DNA from 2 places in the Ectobacillus sp. JY-23 genome. Region 1 is predicted to be linked to the other one. Evidence: riboswitches for the same ligand, from Rfam matches in the RefSeq annotation. Region 1 holds a riboswitch; the other holds the start of a gene.
The links. A riboswitch is a leader RNA that binds a small molecule or an ion and turns the genes downstream of it on or off. The one in region 1 is predicted to bind cyclic di-AMP.
Positions count from the first base shown of each region.

Region 1 (8,327 bases):
ACAAAGCGAACCTAAATAGGTTCGCTTTGTTTTTATGCTCTATTACACTTTTTGGACATTCGTCGCTTGTGGTCCACGTTGACCGTGTTCGATTTCGAAAGTCACTTCTTGTCCTTCATCCAGTGACTTATAGCCCTCACCTTGAATTGCGGAGAAATGTACGAACACGTCATCTCCGTCTTCACGTTCGATGAATCCAAAGCCTTTTTCACTGTTAAACCATTTTACTTTACCACGTTCCATTTTACTGCCTCCTAAATATGTAGAAAAATAAAGCTGTAAGACAATCTTACTTGCATAGGATAACCGGAAGAGGTAATTTTTAAACCTATATAAGTATTAAATTTTAACAAATTAATAAAGAAACTTGATTTACAAATGAAAACACCAAACTTCTTATACGCGAAGTTTGGTGTTTATATAGTTAGGGTTATCTAGGCATTAATGTGTTCCCATTTTACTTTTTTAAATGATAAGGTACTGTTGTAATAACTACATTTCGTTTATAAAGTAAAAATGCTCGGATCAGTAAACTAGACTGATTGTGAAGGATATTATGCCAGCCTTTTTTAGGAATGAACTGAGGAATAATAACAGTTACTCGATAGTTTGATTCGCTTGCCTTGTATTGAACCGTATCAATGAATTTTGTGAGTGGTTGGATAATACTTCGATAATAAGAATGAAGAGTAACCAACCGTACATCAGGTTCCCACAGCTTCCACTTTTCTTCGAATTTCTTTTCATCTTCTCGTTCAAAGGAAACGTAAACCGCAATAATTTGGTCAGGTGACAAGGATTTTGCATAATTTAAGGAATTGGCCACTACATGTGTCATACCGGCTACTGGTACAATAATAACGTTTCCTTCAATTGGTATGATAGGCTCACATGTCTTCAAGCTCAGTTGTTCTCCAACTGCATCATAGTGCTTTTTAATTCTGTGAAATATAAAAATGATGATAGGCAAAAAGATTAAGATTGACCAAACCTGTGCAAATTTCGTTAAGAAAAACATGATTGTTACAACAAAACTAATAATAGCTCCTGTTGAGTTGATGATTAATTTAGGCACCCATCCTTTTGGTTTTTCGCGAATCCATTTCAACATCATACCAGTCTGAGACAATGTAAATGGAATAAATACACCTACTGCATACAGCGGGATAAGATGCTCTGTTTGACCTTGAAAGGCAAAAATTAAGATGATAGAAGAAATTCCTAAAATGATAATTCCATTAGAATATCCTAAGCGATCTCCTCGAACAGTAAACATTCTTGGAATAAATTTATCTTTTGCTAAGTTAACTGCTAGGAGCGGAAAAGCCGAATAGCCAGTATTGGCCGCCAAAATTAAAATGAGCGCAGTTGTACCTTGAATAAAGAAGTACATAAAGTTACGACCAAATGTTTCTTCAGCAATTTGTGAAACTACCGTCACTTTTTCACTAGGTGCAATTCCATAATAATAAGCCAGCCACACAATTCCTGAAAATAAGATAGCCAGTAAACAGCCCATCGCTGCTAATGTTTTTGCAGCGTTGTTGGGAGCAGGGTCTTTGAAGTTAGGAATTGCATTAGAAATAGCTTCTACACCTGTTAAAGCAGAACTTCCTGATGCAAATGCTCTTAAAAGCAGGAACAAGCTGATACCGGCTACTGGCGTTCCAACCGGTGTATGTAAGTCAGGAGGAACTGTACCGGTAGCAATCTGATATATACCGGCACCAATCAGGATAAATAGAGCTAACACAAACAAATATACAGGATATGCCAAAATAGAAGCTGATTCCGTAACACCTCGTAAGTTCAAGATCGTTAGGAATATGACGAATATGGTAGCGATAATCACGTTATAAGAATGAAGGCTTGGAAAAGCCGATGTGATAGCATCAGTACCTGCTGAAACACTTACAGCAACGGTCAATATATAGTCTACCAACAATGAACCGCCAGCAATTAATCCTGGGTTTACACCAAGATTTTCTCTGGATACTACATATGCACCGCCCCCGTGCGGGTATGCGAAAATAATTTGTCTATAAGACAAAATGAGGGCTGTCAGAAGAATAAGCACGCCAACTGCAATAGGAATAGAGTACCAAAATGCGACCGTGCCAATCGTAGCCAAAGCAATTAAAATTTGTTCAGGACCGTAAGCAACAGATGACAATGCATCCGAGGAAAGAATCGCAAGTGCTTTTGTTTTGTTAAGTTTTTGCTCGCCTAATGCGTTTGATTTTAAAGGCCTTCCAATTAAAAAACGTTTTAAGGACGAAAACATGAATTTTCACCATCCAGTTACTTTTTCTGTATGTTTCCCAAGGTAGGATGCAAACATTTATCCAGGAGACTTTTATTTTATAAAAAAAGTCTACAAGTCATGAATGAATAGACCTGTAGACATTACTTTTTTGTCGCACAAGCTCCACCTTCCTTCTCATATAACGCTTACGAGGTTAGCTGTCGGATTCGGACCTTTGAGTAGCCCTACCTAATAAGGATTCACCCCTTGGATATTCATCCATAAGAAACGGTTCCCCCGTACCATAAGATTTCAGCGATTTAGAAATACGAAACCGTTGTTTATCATACTCCTATAGTTAAGAAAAGTAAATAAAATTATATAGCAAAAGATAAATAAACTCATTTCAGCATAAACCGGTATGTTTCTATAGATACTATAGGTATTTAGAACAAATTGGAGGTTCCTATGTTAAAAAAAGATCAACCTTTTCTCACCGATGAATTTTTAGACGAGCTTGTCAAAGAAGTAAATCGTTTGTATGGTAATCCCGCTAATGAGCAAGAAGAACTAGATCAGGACATAAATTAGATTTTTATAAATCATTTGTTACACAAGGAATGTTTAACACCCATTAAACAGCAAAAAATAGCACCGGGTTGTGATGATAAAGAGGTTACATCAGAAGATATTGTGAAAGCATATCCGTACGGTTATAACAAGTATGTCATATTGGAAGATAAAGAATTGAAGGCACTAAAAAATGAACACGATATTAAATCCATTAACCGCAACGGGATTTTGATATGATTTTAGAAACACTAAACGCAAGCATCGAATATATTGCACCAAAGAACAATAGAAAGAACGAAAAAAAGGCGACGATGTAATATAGTTCAAAAGGAGATGATACTCATCTCCTTTTTTCAGTTTACCTAATTGAAGTATTAAAGAAGACATAAAGAGTAATTCCGAAAAGAAGTGTCATGTTTATATCCGTTTTTTTCATATAAGCGTTGTGCAGCCAAGTTGTCTGGCGCTGTTTGTAGTTCTAGTGATTTTGCACCACTTTGCAAGGCGTGTATTTTAGCAGCATCGAGCAGCTTTTGAGCAACGCCCTGCCCTCTAGCTTCTTCCTGCACGTATAGATCATTTAAAATCCATGTTCTACGCATGGAAACAGAAGAAAAAGAGGGATAAAGCTGTATAAACCCAAGATAAACTAAGTCTTGCACGGCTACAAAAATTACAGATTCTTGCTTTTGCAATCTTTCTGACAGAAATAGCTTTGCACCTTCTAAATTTGCATCCTGGTCATAAAATTGTCGGTACAAATCGAATAAAGCAGACAGTCCCTCCGCATCCTCCAAAGTTGCTTTATATACATGCATACATATTCTCCTTTCTAAAATATGTTGATATGAGTGAACACTCCTACCTTAAATATAACAGAAAATTCAAAAAATAAAATGTAGCAGTGATAGAGGTAAAGGATTTAGATATGCTTAAGAGTTTGTAAGTATGATATTTACAGAAAAGTCAAGTAATTTACGCCTCCTAAAAAATTATCCCAAGTTTCTAAGTGTATGTAGCTTTCTTTTCATGAAAAATATCCAGTAATCGGTTTTTATCGCATTTTTTGTCGAAGTAGCATTCTAAAAATAACCCAATAGCTACTTTTCTAAACTAATAGTAAGATTAATTATAAGAATCTTTAGAATAATTATACGGAGGTTACAGACTATGGGCGTAAACAAAATGGCAAAGAAAACAGCGATGCTGGCCCTATCAACGGGTTTATTATTATCACCTCTTAGTACAAATCCCTTTACAGCGGTTAAAGCGACAACTTGGAAGGCTGAGGATATTTTATTGTCACTTACACTAGAACAACGACAAGCCTTACATCAATTACAATTAAATAATCAACAAGGCCTGCAAGGCTTTCAAGAGGGCGAGTTACAAACTGAGGAAGAAGTCTCAGTTATTGTTGAGTTTCGTTCAAAGCCAAGTCACGTTGCGGTATTAGAAGCGAAGGCAAAAGGAAAGTCTCTCACTAAAGCTGCTGCACAAGCACAAATAGATAAAGAACATAAGGTTTTTAAAGAAGATCTGGAAAAATACGTAGGGACGAAAGGGAAACAAAAGGTTCCTGTGATTACACAAGCCTATAAAACAGCTTACAACGGTGTTGCTATTACACTTCCTGCTAATCAAGTACAAGAGCTTTTGCAATCCGAAGCTGTAAAGGCTGTATATAAAAATGTTGTATATATGGTAGAACCCGTTCAGCAAGAGCTTCCAAGCGATGTAGAACGCGAAATTACGACATCTGTAGAAAGTCTGCCTTACTTGCAGGTAGACAAGCTTCATAAAGAAGGGATTACAGGTAAGGGAATTAAAGTGGGTGTGTTGGATACAGGGGTTGACTATAATCATCCTGATTTAAAAGATGCTTACAAAGGTGGATACGATTTTGTAGACGATGACAGCGATCCGATGGAGGCGACGTACAAGGACTGGCAAGCATCCCAAAAGCCGGAGTTTAACAATGGCAGCTCTTATTATACGTCTCATGGTACACATGTATCCGGAACAATTGTCGGACAAAACGAGAATAATAGTGAAGTGTCTGTAGAAGGTGTAGCACCTGATGCAGATTTGTATGCATATCGTGTTCTTGGACCGTATGGTAGCGGTTCATCAGAAGATATAATTGCAGGAATTGAAAAAGCAGTAGTAGACGGTATGGATGTTATCAATCTTTCCCTTGGTGCAGCTGTGAATCATCCGTATTATCCAACTAGCACAGCCCTTAACTATGCAGTTCTGAATGGTGTGACAGCAGTCGTATCAGCAGGGAACAGTGGTCCTAACAATTTTACTTTAGGATCACCAGGTACAGCGGCATTGGCTCTAACTGTTGGAGCAAGTGATGTTCCTATTTCTCAATTTACGTTTACAGGACAGGTAGGCGGATGGAAAACAGATATTGTGAGCATGGCAAGAAGCTTCTCTGATACATTTGCCGAATTAGAAGGTGTGTCTCTTGAACTAGTAGATGTGGGACTAGGAAATATAGTAGATTATAAGAATAAAAATGTAAAAGGTAAAATTGCTTTCGTTCAACGCGGTGGATTTGCCCTTAATGATAAAGTGAAGTTCGCCAAGGATAATGGAGCAAAAGCCGTTATTCTATATAACAGTGTTGAGGGACATGTTGGTTACAATTTAGGTGAGTCAACAACTTTTATTCCTGCTTTTTCTATGACAAAGCAAGCTGGAGAAGAGTTAAAAGCAAAGATTGCAAGTGGAAATACGACATTTACCTTTACAAATGCTAAAGAAACTCTTACGCAGGGAGATAAACTAGCTGATTTTAGCTCCAGAGGTCCGGTCAATGGTAACTTTGAAATGAAACCAGAAATCGTGGCACCAGGTGTAAGTGTACTTTCAACGCTTCCTTCTTATATGACAAATCCAGCGGCACAAGAAGATTATAAGTATGCGTATGGCAGATTGAACGGAACATCCATGGCATCTCCTTTTGCAGCTGGTGTAGCAGCTTTGTTATTAGAAAAGAATCCAGAGCTTGCGCCAACGGATGTTAAAACAATCCTTATGAATTCTGCGGATAAACTTAACGGTGATTATAGTGTTTTTGAAGTAGGTGCAGGACGTATCGATCCATATCAGGCACTTCATACACAGGTAAAAGTCCAGGTGCAAGACGAGACTTTAATTCCAAATGGTGATAATTTAGTTACCATTGAGAATCAGACAGGTGGGTTAAGCTTTGATAAACAAGTGATACCAGACGGCTCGCATACAAAAGTCAAGAAGACATTAGAAATCACAAACAATAGTGATAAAAAGAAGTCTTTCCATGTTGAGATGGTAGAGAATGTACAAAAAGGAACAAACAGCTTAAAAGAAAATGGCATAACTGTAGAGTTAGACAATTTGATTAAAGTCGCCCAGAACTCTGTCAAGCAAGTGCATGCGTCTTTGACAATTCCATCCAAAGCCAAAAAAGGGTTCTATGAGGGGTATTTCCTTATCACGAACAGTGAGGATAAAACGGAAAGCTACCGTGTCCCATTTAGTTTCAAGAAATCACAGGAGGGTTTTGATACGTTTGAATTATTATCACGTGCCCTTACGCCATCTTACTACAATCATGCCTTCGATGGTTTCCGTACAACAAGTGTAATGTCAGGATTCAATTTAGGATCATCAGTTGAAACGCTAGATATTGTATTGCAAGATGGAAAGACGAATGAAGATTTAGGTCTTGTTGGTACAATTGACATGAAGTCTGCACAAACAGATACAGACTATTTCTTACCAACATTTAATGGCGCTTATTACAAGTTTACTGGTAACAAAAAACAGCCTGTTTCGGCAGATATGAGTATTGCCGAGCCAGGTCATTACAAGCTTAAATTTATTACTACCTTGCCAAACGGCAAGCAAAAAATTCAGGTTGAAGATGTATTTATCGATATTGAAACACCACAAGTAAAAAGCTCTTTGGATAGTGATTCTCCTTTCCTTGAGTACAAGCCTGGACAAGCAACGTATCCGTTTGAGGTTGAAGTAACGGATAGTAATGTGGCTGAGATGCAAAAGGTAGGTATCGCAATTGACAAATCTTCAAACTTTGCGGTATATACGTATGGTCTTCCAGTGCCGAATGGTCCTATATATATGGATAAAGATGGAAAATGGGTTGATGAAGTAGCGATGAATCCAAATGCAAAGTCACTTTCCTTTAACGTAATTGGATATGACGTAGCAGGAAACCAAGCAAATTGGAAGGAGTACTTCTTTGTAAAAGAAGGAACACCAGTTACGTACGCTAAACATAACGTGGAGCAAGCAAGATCCGGAGATATTTTGTCGGCTGCTCTCGTACTTGATAATCTGCAAGGTGTAAAAGAAGCAACGTGGTCTTTTCCAAATGGTATTCAGCACGTGAGTCTTGTAAGTGCAGATTTAGCGGACAAGTTCAAAGGAAAAGCAAGTATCCAAGTGAACGGCAATCAAATCAAGGTAACATTTAATGAAGCAACTGTGTTTGACAGAGCAGAAATCGTAAATGTCAAAGTGAAAGTGCAAGACCAACTCTTTTATCCAATCGGTTATATTAATCCAACAGCTACAATTGTGGATGCAAATGGGCAGACTGTGAGTCTTTTGAACGGCGGCAAACGATTCCTTCTGAAGCCTAAATTCAATCGTTTACAAGGAAGTCTAATTCCAGAAGGTTTTCTTGTCGAAGGAGAAAATTATCAGGGTAGACGTGATTGGTCCAAAGTTGGGGCAACATTCAAGGTGACGAATGGTCAATATAGTTTGGATGCTTCCAATATTATGGATGGAAGTGGTCGTTTTAACATCGAGCCGCTTCCATTGAACGAGAATCCATATACATTTGAAGTTACTGTACCAGGACACTTCTCAACGAAAAAGAAACAGAAGGTTGGTTTCGAATACAAGGGTGAAATGTACGGGAAATCAGATTCTATCAATATCAGCCTAGTTGCTGGAGATGTGAATCAAGACAATGTTATTGATGTTAAGGATGCAATTGCAGTTCAAGAAGCGTGGAATACAAATAATCGAGCTGCTGATATCAACTTTGATGGTATCGCTAATGCAAAAGACATAAAATTTGTGCAAAAGAACTACTTGAAGCAAAATCCAACAGCTTTAGATGCTCCAGCACCTATTACAGAGTTGAATGGCAAAACCCTTGAATCTATTTTGAAAGAACTAGGTCTATAAAGGATAAAAAACTGCTGAAGCATATTCGGCAGTTTTTTTATTAATTGCAGTTCCTGTACAGATGAGGTTCATTTAACTGAATTTTTAAACTTCTAAAGGAGGTATTGGAAATATTTTGTCGAAAGTAATCAATTGATATATAAAAATGAAGAAAAGGGAGGGTAGAAGTGTTTGTAATATGAAAACAACTAGAGGAGAGATTAGAAGTATAAAATGTGATAGATTTTGATTTTCAAAGGTAAACAAAGAATACCCTAAAAGCTGATGCGAATGGATAAAAGTATAGACTTCA
Region 1 covers NZ_CP095462.1:1,732,836-1,741,162, reverse strand. The annotation lists gene MUG87_RS09050 (cold-shock protein) at 43-243, opposite strand; gene MUG87_RS09045 (APC family permease) at 458-2,284, opposite strand; cyclic di-AMP (ydaO/yuaA leader) riboswitch at 2,433-2,573, opposite strand; gene MUG87_RS09040 (hypothetical protein) at 2,714-2,836, shown strand; gene MUG87_RS09035 (Ku protein) at 2,852-3,055, shown strand; gene MUG87_RS09030 (GNAT family N-acetyltransferase) at 3,193-3,636, opposite strand; gene MUG87_RS09025 (S8 family serine peptidase) at 3,989-8,035, shown strand.

Region 2 (8,327 bases), 1.4 Mb from region 1:
CATCACTTCAAAGTGAGAAATTCAGCAATTGGTCCTAAAACTAAAATTGGGAAAAATGTCAAAGCACCTACAAGGAAAATTGTTCCTACAAAAATACCACCGAATAAACCATTATCTGTACGAAACGTCCCAACTGTTTCCGGTGCCAAAGTCTTTTCTTTTAAAGATGCTGCGACCGCAAGCATTGTGACTAACCCAAAATAACGTCCCAAATACATCACAAGGCCAGTTGAAATATTCCAAAATGGCGTATTATCTCCTAATCCTTCAAACCCCGATCCGTTATTCGCGGCGGATGAAGTGTATTCATAGATGACTTGTGTAATTCCGTGAAAGCCGGAGTTTGAAATGGCTCCCATTCCTAATTCTGTAGAAAAGGCGATTGCTGAAGCTCCCAATATGAGAAGTGGTTGGAACAAAAGTGTCACCGCTATGAGCTTCATTTCTTTTCCTTCCAATTTCTTTCCTAAAAACTCAGGTGTACGACCCACCATTAAACCGGAAATAAATACGGCTATCATCGCATACATAATGACGTTGATAAACCCTGCTCCCACACCGCCAAATACTGTATTTAACAGCATATTTATAAGAGGAACCATACCGCCAATTGGTGTTAATGTATCATGCATTGTATTAACGCCCCCTGTCTCTGAAGCGGTTGTAACCGTTGCATATAAGGCGGACCATACCGTTCCGAAGCGGACTTCTTTTCCTTCCATATTACCTTCGTCATATTGAATGCCCAGCTGGTTCAATGCCGGATTACCTTGTAGCTCTGTAGTGGCAATTGTGCCGAAACCAATCAAGAACAACATCAGCATGGAAACGAATAGAATACGTCCCTGCTTTTTATTTCCTACCATTCTGCCGTATGTAAAAGGCAGGGCAGTCGGTAAAAGCATCATAAGAATCATTTGCAAGATATTGCTAATCATATTTGGATTTTCAAAAGGATGTGCGGAGTTGACTCCAAAAAATCCACCACCGTTATTCCCAAGCTCTTTAATTGAAAGTAACGAGGCTACAGGACCACGCGCAATTAATTGTTTTGCTCCTTCAACCGTGTTAGCTACTGCTGCAGGTTCTAATGTTTGCGGCACTCCTAGCAACACAAAAATCAACGCTGCGACAAAGCTTAATGGAAGAAGTAAACGTGTAATGGCTCTAGTAAAATCAACGAAGAAGTTTCCTAATTTCTTACCTGCTAAGCTACGAATGAAAGCAATTGCAATCGCTAATGTTGTAGCAGGTGCAGCAAACATCATAAATGTGATACCAAGCATTTGAGATAAGTAAGACAGGCCGGTTTCTCCGCTGTAGTGCTGCAAGTTTGTGTTTGTCATAAAGCTGATTGCTGTGTTAAAAGCAAGCGTTGGTTCCATACCCGGAATGTTGCTTGGATTCAATGGCAGTACGCCTTGCAATCGGAATATTAAATACACAAACACAATCATCAAACTATTTGTCAAAACTAACGCCAAAGCATATTGCTTCCAGTTTTGATTGTAGGGCTTAATACCTGCAATCTTAAAAATAATTTTTTCAACAGAGCCGAAAATCTTTTCTAATTTCGAGTCTCCCTGAAATGCTTTTTCTAAATAAGCCCCCATCGGTTTTGCTAATAAAATAAATAGTCCAATAGTGATACTGACTGCTATCCAAGCCATGATATTTGTCTCTCCTCACTTAAAACTTCTCTGGATTGAGTAATGCATATACTAAGTACACCGTAACTACCGCAACGATTCCTAACAGTACGATCATTGCTTGTTCCCTTCCTTCACTACATTATCAGACCACTTTGCTAACCCTGCCATAGATGCAGTCAGCAGAATAAACGCACCTACCATCATTACATCTAACATGACACCCCTCCTAATTTACAAATTTTACCATTAAAAATGCACAAAAAAGCACTGAGAGGTTACTCAGTGCTCTTTTTAGGCAACACGAAAGTATACCCCCTCCCGAAACGCTTACGAGGTTAGCTGTCGGATTCGGGCTTTGAGAGTAGCCCTACCTTCACTAAAGAAGGATTCACCCCAAGTGCTTGCGCACAAAGTTGGTTCCCCCGCTCCTAATGGACTCAGCGATTAAAGGTTGCTTCGGTAAAATTTAGTTGTGACTTATGAAAGTAAATATACTCCTGTAAAAACTACATGTAAAGAGGTTTTTTTATAAAAAACAAACTTTTTATATTAAAACGCTTATATTATATATTTCTTGCTTTATTTGATTGATAAACTTCTACTCAAAATACGGACCGAGGATATGAATGCTCCTGCCTCGGAAACTGCTGCATACAAGCTCAGAATGATTTTTCTCGTATTCTACAATTTCTTTCTCAAGGTATACAGGTACATTCTCTTCATACAAAAACATATAAGGCTTCGGGAAATCACCTTTGCTTTCTGCCAGTTCCCGCACTCTTTCGTAGGTCAGAGCCCACCTTTTCACAAGATCCCTATATAATAAAAGTCCTGGCAGATGTCTCATACGGGTTCCTCCCCATTCACTTTATCTTCTTTAGGAAACAAATGGTTTCATATTGTCACAATTCGTATAAACCACATACTTTGCTCCCATTGTTTTATAAAGTTGAACAGGATATTGCTTATTCCGAGTCACGACAGTAATCGGAACATTTAAGTTGAAGCGGATTAGTTCCGTAAAAAAACTGATTGTTGGCAACGTATCACTAAGTACTATCGCTTTAGAAACACTTTCCGCAATCGGCAAGAGAGCTTGCGGATTCTGCGTAGAACGAATAATACACTGAAATCCAAGTTCCCTTGCAGTCCATGCAATCATTTCATGCACTGTAACAATGATTAAAGTTCGATGTCCTATCAAGCTATGCAGACAAGCTACCTTTTCCTCATCCCCTACGCACACCAATACAAGCTCTTGATTTTCCCACATAAAAGCTCCTCCTTAAGTAAAAATAAAAACGCAAAAAAGGGACTTCTTTCGCATGCTTAACATCAAAAGGCTTATATACACCCCTCAAAAGGTCTGCATCCGATTTAGAAGCTGAAATCTTCCTTATTCAGACAGTAGATTAACCCTTCTTTTTGTTACAAATGAAGCCCTTTACTTAAAGTCTCACTTTTATCCGGAATGGCAACGTAGAATCATTCTTTCCACCATCCTCTCAACACGCTTACGAGGTTAGCTGTCGGGTTCGGGATATGAGAGTAGCCCTACCTTACTAAGGATTCACCCCAAGTGCACACGCACATATATGGTTCCCCCGCTCCAAGTGGATTCAGCATGATGTCATTCAAACTATGAAAGTCATATTACGCCTATCATTTTCAAAAGTAAATCAAGAAAAATCGACAAGTTCTATATAAGCACAAATAGAAAAAACGAAATTCTTTTAGATGGGAGAGAAGAACAGGCAGTGTATAATAACGGTCAGAACTTACGGAGAATGCTAAGTAAGACTGTAAACAAAACGCAAGATCAAGATATTCTCTCACTTTTGTTTCATTACCGCTTGTATATTAAAAAATTAATCCTCACTTATCTATTTGCCGCTATCGGCTACGATGTGAATATCAATATTTTTTGTTTTTCGCATAATTACATTGACGATGGAGCCTTTTGTTATTTCCTCCCATCTTGTACGCGCTGATTGACCGAGAAGTACTTGCGTAATCTTATATGTGCTCGCAACATCAATGATGACATCTGCTGGCTTTCTTCCACTCGCAGGCTCCACAATAAACTCTGCACCAAATTGATGTGTTAAAGATTCCCACTCCGCCAGTATCTGATTTCGAGCTGGAGAGTTGAAATCACCGCTATCTGCTCTTACATTCAGCACATATAAATCTGCATTCAACCTGCTTGCCATACGCGCTCCTCTTCGGATTAACCTTTCGGCAGTTGAACCGTATTGCACGCATACTAGAATACGTTCTTTAATACCGATAGACCATGTTTCATCCTCCTGTGGGGATACAATTTTTTCGTCAACATCATCAGCCACCTCTCGCAAAGCGAGTTCACGTAGCGCACCTAAATTCGTTATCGTGAAAAAATTTTGTAGACTTTGTTGAATCTTTTCCTGCCGATAAATCTTCCCTTCCACTAACCGTTTCTGAAGCATCTCCGGCGTTACATCAATTAACTGAATTTCATTGGCTTTTTGCAGCACGGAATCTGGAACACGCTCTCGAACAGCCACACCCGTAATTTGCTGGACAATATCGTGCACACTCTCCAAATGCTGGATATTCATAGCGGAACATACATCAATACCAGCCTCTAAAATCTCTTCGACATCCATGTATCTTTTATGATGCTTAGAGCCTGGTGCATTGGTATGGGCAAGCTCATCAATAAGTACCACCTGAGGCGCACGCTTTATAATTCCTTCTGTGTCTACTTCATAAAAGATTTTTCCCTTATAGGTAATCTCTTTCATAGGAAATACTACCAATTCGCCCAGCTGTGCATCTGTATCAGTGCGCCCATGCGTCTCAACGAGACCTACGACAACGTCGATGCCTTCTTTTTTTAAATCCTGTGCATCCTGAAGCATTTTATATGTTTTTCCCACACCGGGCGCAGCGCCAATATATACCTTAAGCTTGCCACGCTGCTGCCGAGCAAGTTCTTCTAAATACTCTTCCGGTGTTCTTCTACGGAAAATCTCTCCGTGCATGATCATTCACCTCAATCATGTGATTTTGCATATCATCATAGTGTATAGGGCCTATGTTTGCCAATAAAAAAACACTAAACCGCTAACGGCTTAGTGTTTTTTATTTACGATTACAGATGACATTGCTAATGTCGTTCCTGTTTTCATTTGTACACGCGGCGGATTGTTTACATCGAGTGTAACAACCGCCAAAAATATCAATTGTAACAACAACAGTGCAGTAAGGCTTATCATTAACCTTGTCCTGTCGCATATATCCAATTAAATCGCTTCTCCTTGTTCATGTAGTATGGACTTAGAAACGATTTATTTTACATTCGAATCTTCCTTTCAGATGTAAATGCCACGTAATTATTCTAGCATATTTTCATAGAAATTTCTCACTAGAATCAAACTTTCCCTTGTATATAAGTTCATTTAGTTTTTTCAACATATACAATAAAAAAGCGGAAGGGCAAGGACGACTTGTAAGGTATCTATGGTCTTACTTGGTACGTGCTCATCTTAGGCACTGGTCGCAGCCACACATCTCCCGCTCTTCTTCCCACTCTAAAAAGAATGTTGATTTTTTATTTGTACTTATATAGTTCCTTCTCCTCTTTATAATAAGCGCTATAGTATCCCAAATTAATAACTAATAAGAAGTAACCACCCAAAATACCTGTCGCAAAAGCCCACATCACCATTTGGTGTTCAATTTCATACAAGAAAAGAGCGCCTAAAACTGCTGCGGCAAATCGATTCACTGCACCAAGCGATGGAAGCTTTTTACTCAGAACAATATGCTCGCCCATTTTTTCAATACGACGACCAAGCATCCAACCACAATACATACTCACAACAAGTCCTACACCTAAACCTAGAAAATGATCTGCATACGGTGTACACAACCAGCCAATTAAAAGAATCCCAAAAATATAATACAGCTGCTTTCGAAATGACTGAAAAGCCTTTTGTATCATGTTTCCTCCTTAGTTACCCCAAATTTCTCCCAAGGAGCCTTTTTCTCTCTATACCTATCATTATACAATGAATTGCACGCAAGATGAGTTTCATATGGTAACGTTCACAGATTTTTAACATTTATACTTGTCTCTTTACAAAGGGATAGATTTCTGCTATTTTAAACACGCTATTCATTATAGGGATTTTTATCCTGACATAACGAAATAAAAAGGTGGTGCCAAGTATGGGGAGAATGGAAAGACGCCAACAACAGGCCAAAGAAAAAAAGAAGCTGGCCTTGTCTAAAAGCCTGTTGTGGAAAATTGGCGCAACAGGTATTGCGGTTATTTTGCTTGGCGTACTCGTTTTTAATATTTTTATTTGGAAGAGTAATGTAAGTAAGCTGGACACACCAGCGCCGCAACCAACAATTATTTATGATCAAAACGGAAAAGTAGCAAGTGAAGTTTCAGCTACAAATATTGAGGGTGTTACATTAAAGGACATACCAAAAGATATGGTTCATGCGGTCATATCTACGGAGGACCAGCGCTTTTATAAGCACGGTGGTGTCAATTATTTTGGTATAGCGAAAGCATTTATTCAAAACACGGTGAGCGGCGAAATTGTTGCAGGCGGCAGTACGATTACACAACAGCTTGCAAAAAATGCCTTTTTATCACAGGAGCGTACGTATACTAGAAAGCTACAAGAGTTTGTATTAGCTAAGAAAATTGAACGCACATACTCCAAAGATCAAATCATTGAGCGTTATTTGAACCAAATCTATTTTGGTGAGGGTGCATGGGGTATTCAGCGTGCGGCACAAACCTATTTTGGTAAAGATGCTAAAGACCTGACGCTAAATGAGTGCGCTACATTAGCGGGCTTAATTAAAGCGCCATCCGCGTTATCACCTTTTAAAAACCCGCAGAAGTCTAAGGAACGCCGGGATGTTGTTTTAAGCTTAATGAAGCAAGAAGGCTACATTACAGATAACCAATTTGCAGCTGCAAAAGCGGAAAACATTGTATTAACCGATAAACGAGAAAATAATTATACCGGTACGTATCCGCACTATTTAAACCATATTATTGATGAAGCAATTAAAAAGTATGACTTATCTGCGAATGAGGTGCTTTCCGGTGGTCTTCATATTTACACGGAATTGAATACAACTATGCAAGAGGCTGCTGAAGCTGTGTATAAAAATACCGCCCTCTTTCCAAGGAGCGCCAAAGATCAACTCATTCAAAGTAGTGCGGTATTTATCAACCCTGAAACAGGTGGTATTCAAGCCCTGATTGGCGGGCGCGGTGAATATCAGTTTAGACAGTTTAACTATGCTACACAACTCACTCGCCAGCCAGGCTCGACGATGAAGCCATTGGCTGTATATGCGCCAGCTATTGAGAAGGGCTATGATGTATTCGACGAGCTAGAAGACAGACCGCTTAATATTAATGGTTATCAGCCCCTGAACTACGATAAAAGGTTCCGCGGCGAGGTTACAATGTACGATGCGTTAATTGAATCCTATAACGTACCTGCTGTTTGGTTATTCCAAAAGCTAGGAACAAAATATACCACTGATACTGTAAAGCGATTTGGAATTAAATTGGATGAAGAAGACTATAATCCAGCCCTTTCCCTTGGAGGCATGGTACATGGTACATCGCCTTTGGCAATGGCACAAGCCTTCTCTGCCTTCCCGAATGACGGAACGATGATGGAAGCACACGCAATCACACGTATTGAAGATACTGACGGTCAAGTAATCGCCAAATGGAAGAAAAAATCAACAAAGGTTGTGAGCTCTGAAACCGCTCAAAAGCTAACATACATGATGCGCGGTGTTGTCACTGAAGGAACAGGGGTAAAAGCGCGTATCAGCGGCCGTGAAATTGCTGGTAAAACAGGTACGACGCAGCTTCCGATTAAAGGTATAGACGGCGCGAAGGACCATTGGTTTGTTGGATATACACCGCAAGTGGTAGGCGCTGTTTGGCTTGGTTATGAAAACACAGATGCTTCACATTATTTATCATCTTCAAGTGGTAGTACATCGGCCGTGATTTTTAGGGAAATTGTTTCTCGCTCTGCCAAAGTGCTGCCGGAAAAGAAATTTGATCTGCCTGTTATTGAAAAAGAACTGAGAAAGCAGATTGAAAAACGTGAGAAGCTTGAAGAAGAACGGAGAGAAGCAGAACGTAAGAAGCAGGAAGAAGAGAAAGCACGTAAAGAAGAAGAGGAAAAAGCCCGTAAAGAAGAGGAGGAACGCTTGAAGAAGGAGCAAGAAGAGAAAGATAAAAAAGATAAAGAAGAAAAAGATAAAGAGAAAGATAAAAATAAAGACAACGAAGACGATGAAAATGCGGGAGATGCTGGAAACGATGAAGTTATAACAACGCCACCAAACACAACTGATCCTGGCAATAGAGGTACGATTCCGAATACGCCTCAAACAACTCAATGATAGTAAAAAAGGAATGGGTGTACCATTCCTTTTTTATTTGGCTGTGTTAAAGTCCAATGTTAACCATTTGCACTTGTTGGTTGAAGTGAAGGGGGTGAGACTCCGCAGGCGCATAGCGCTGAGAAAGCTCCCTGACCGCCCGTGGAAAGTGAACCCCCGTAACGGAAATCAACAACAAACTTTAACAGAGCCTTTTATTTATAATCTGTATTCAATATCATTTCTCCT
Region 2 covers NZ_CP095462.1:3,111,620-3,119,946, reverse strand. The annotation lists gene kdpA (potassium-transporting ATPase subunit KdpA) at 3-1,670, opposite strand; gene MUG87_RS15775 (potassium-transporting ATPase subunit F) at 1,690-1,767, opposite strand; gene MUG87_RS15770 (hypothetical protein) at 1,764-1,868, opposite strand; cyclic di-AMP (ydaO/yuaA leader) riboswitch at 1,961-2,105, opposite strand; gene MUG87_RS15765 (hypothetical protein) at 2,251-2,499, opposite strand; gene MUG87_RS19725 (hypothetical protein) at 2,530-2,925, opposite strand; cyclic di-AMP (ydaO/yuaA leader) riboswitch at 3,150-3,287, opposite strand; gene kdpDN (KdpD-like non-kinase potassium sensor) at 3,536-4,678, opposite strand; gene MUG87_RS15750 (hypothetical protein) at 4,769-4,912, opposite strand; gene MUG87_RS15745 (ATP synthase subunit I) at 5,248-5,640, opposite strand; gene MUG87_RS15740 (transglycosylase domain-containing protein) at 5,868-8,099, shown strand.
Region 2: it holds a riboswitch for cyclic di-AMP, as region 1 does, so the genes downstream of both, MUG87_RS19725 (hypothetical protein) here and MUG87_RS09045 (APC family permease) in region 1, are expected to answer to the same signal.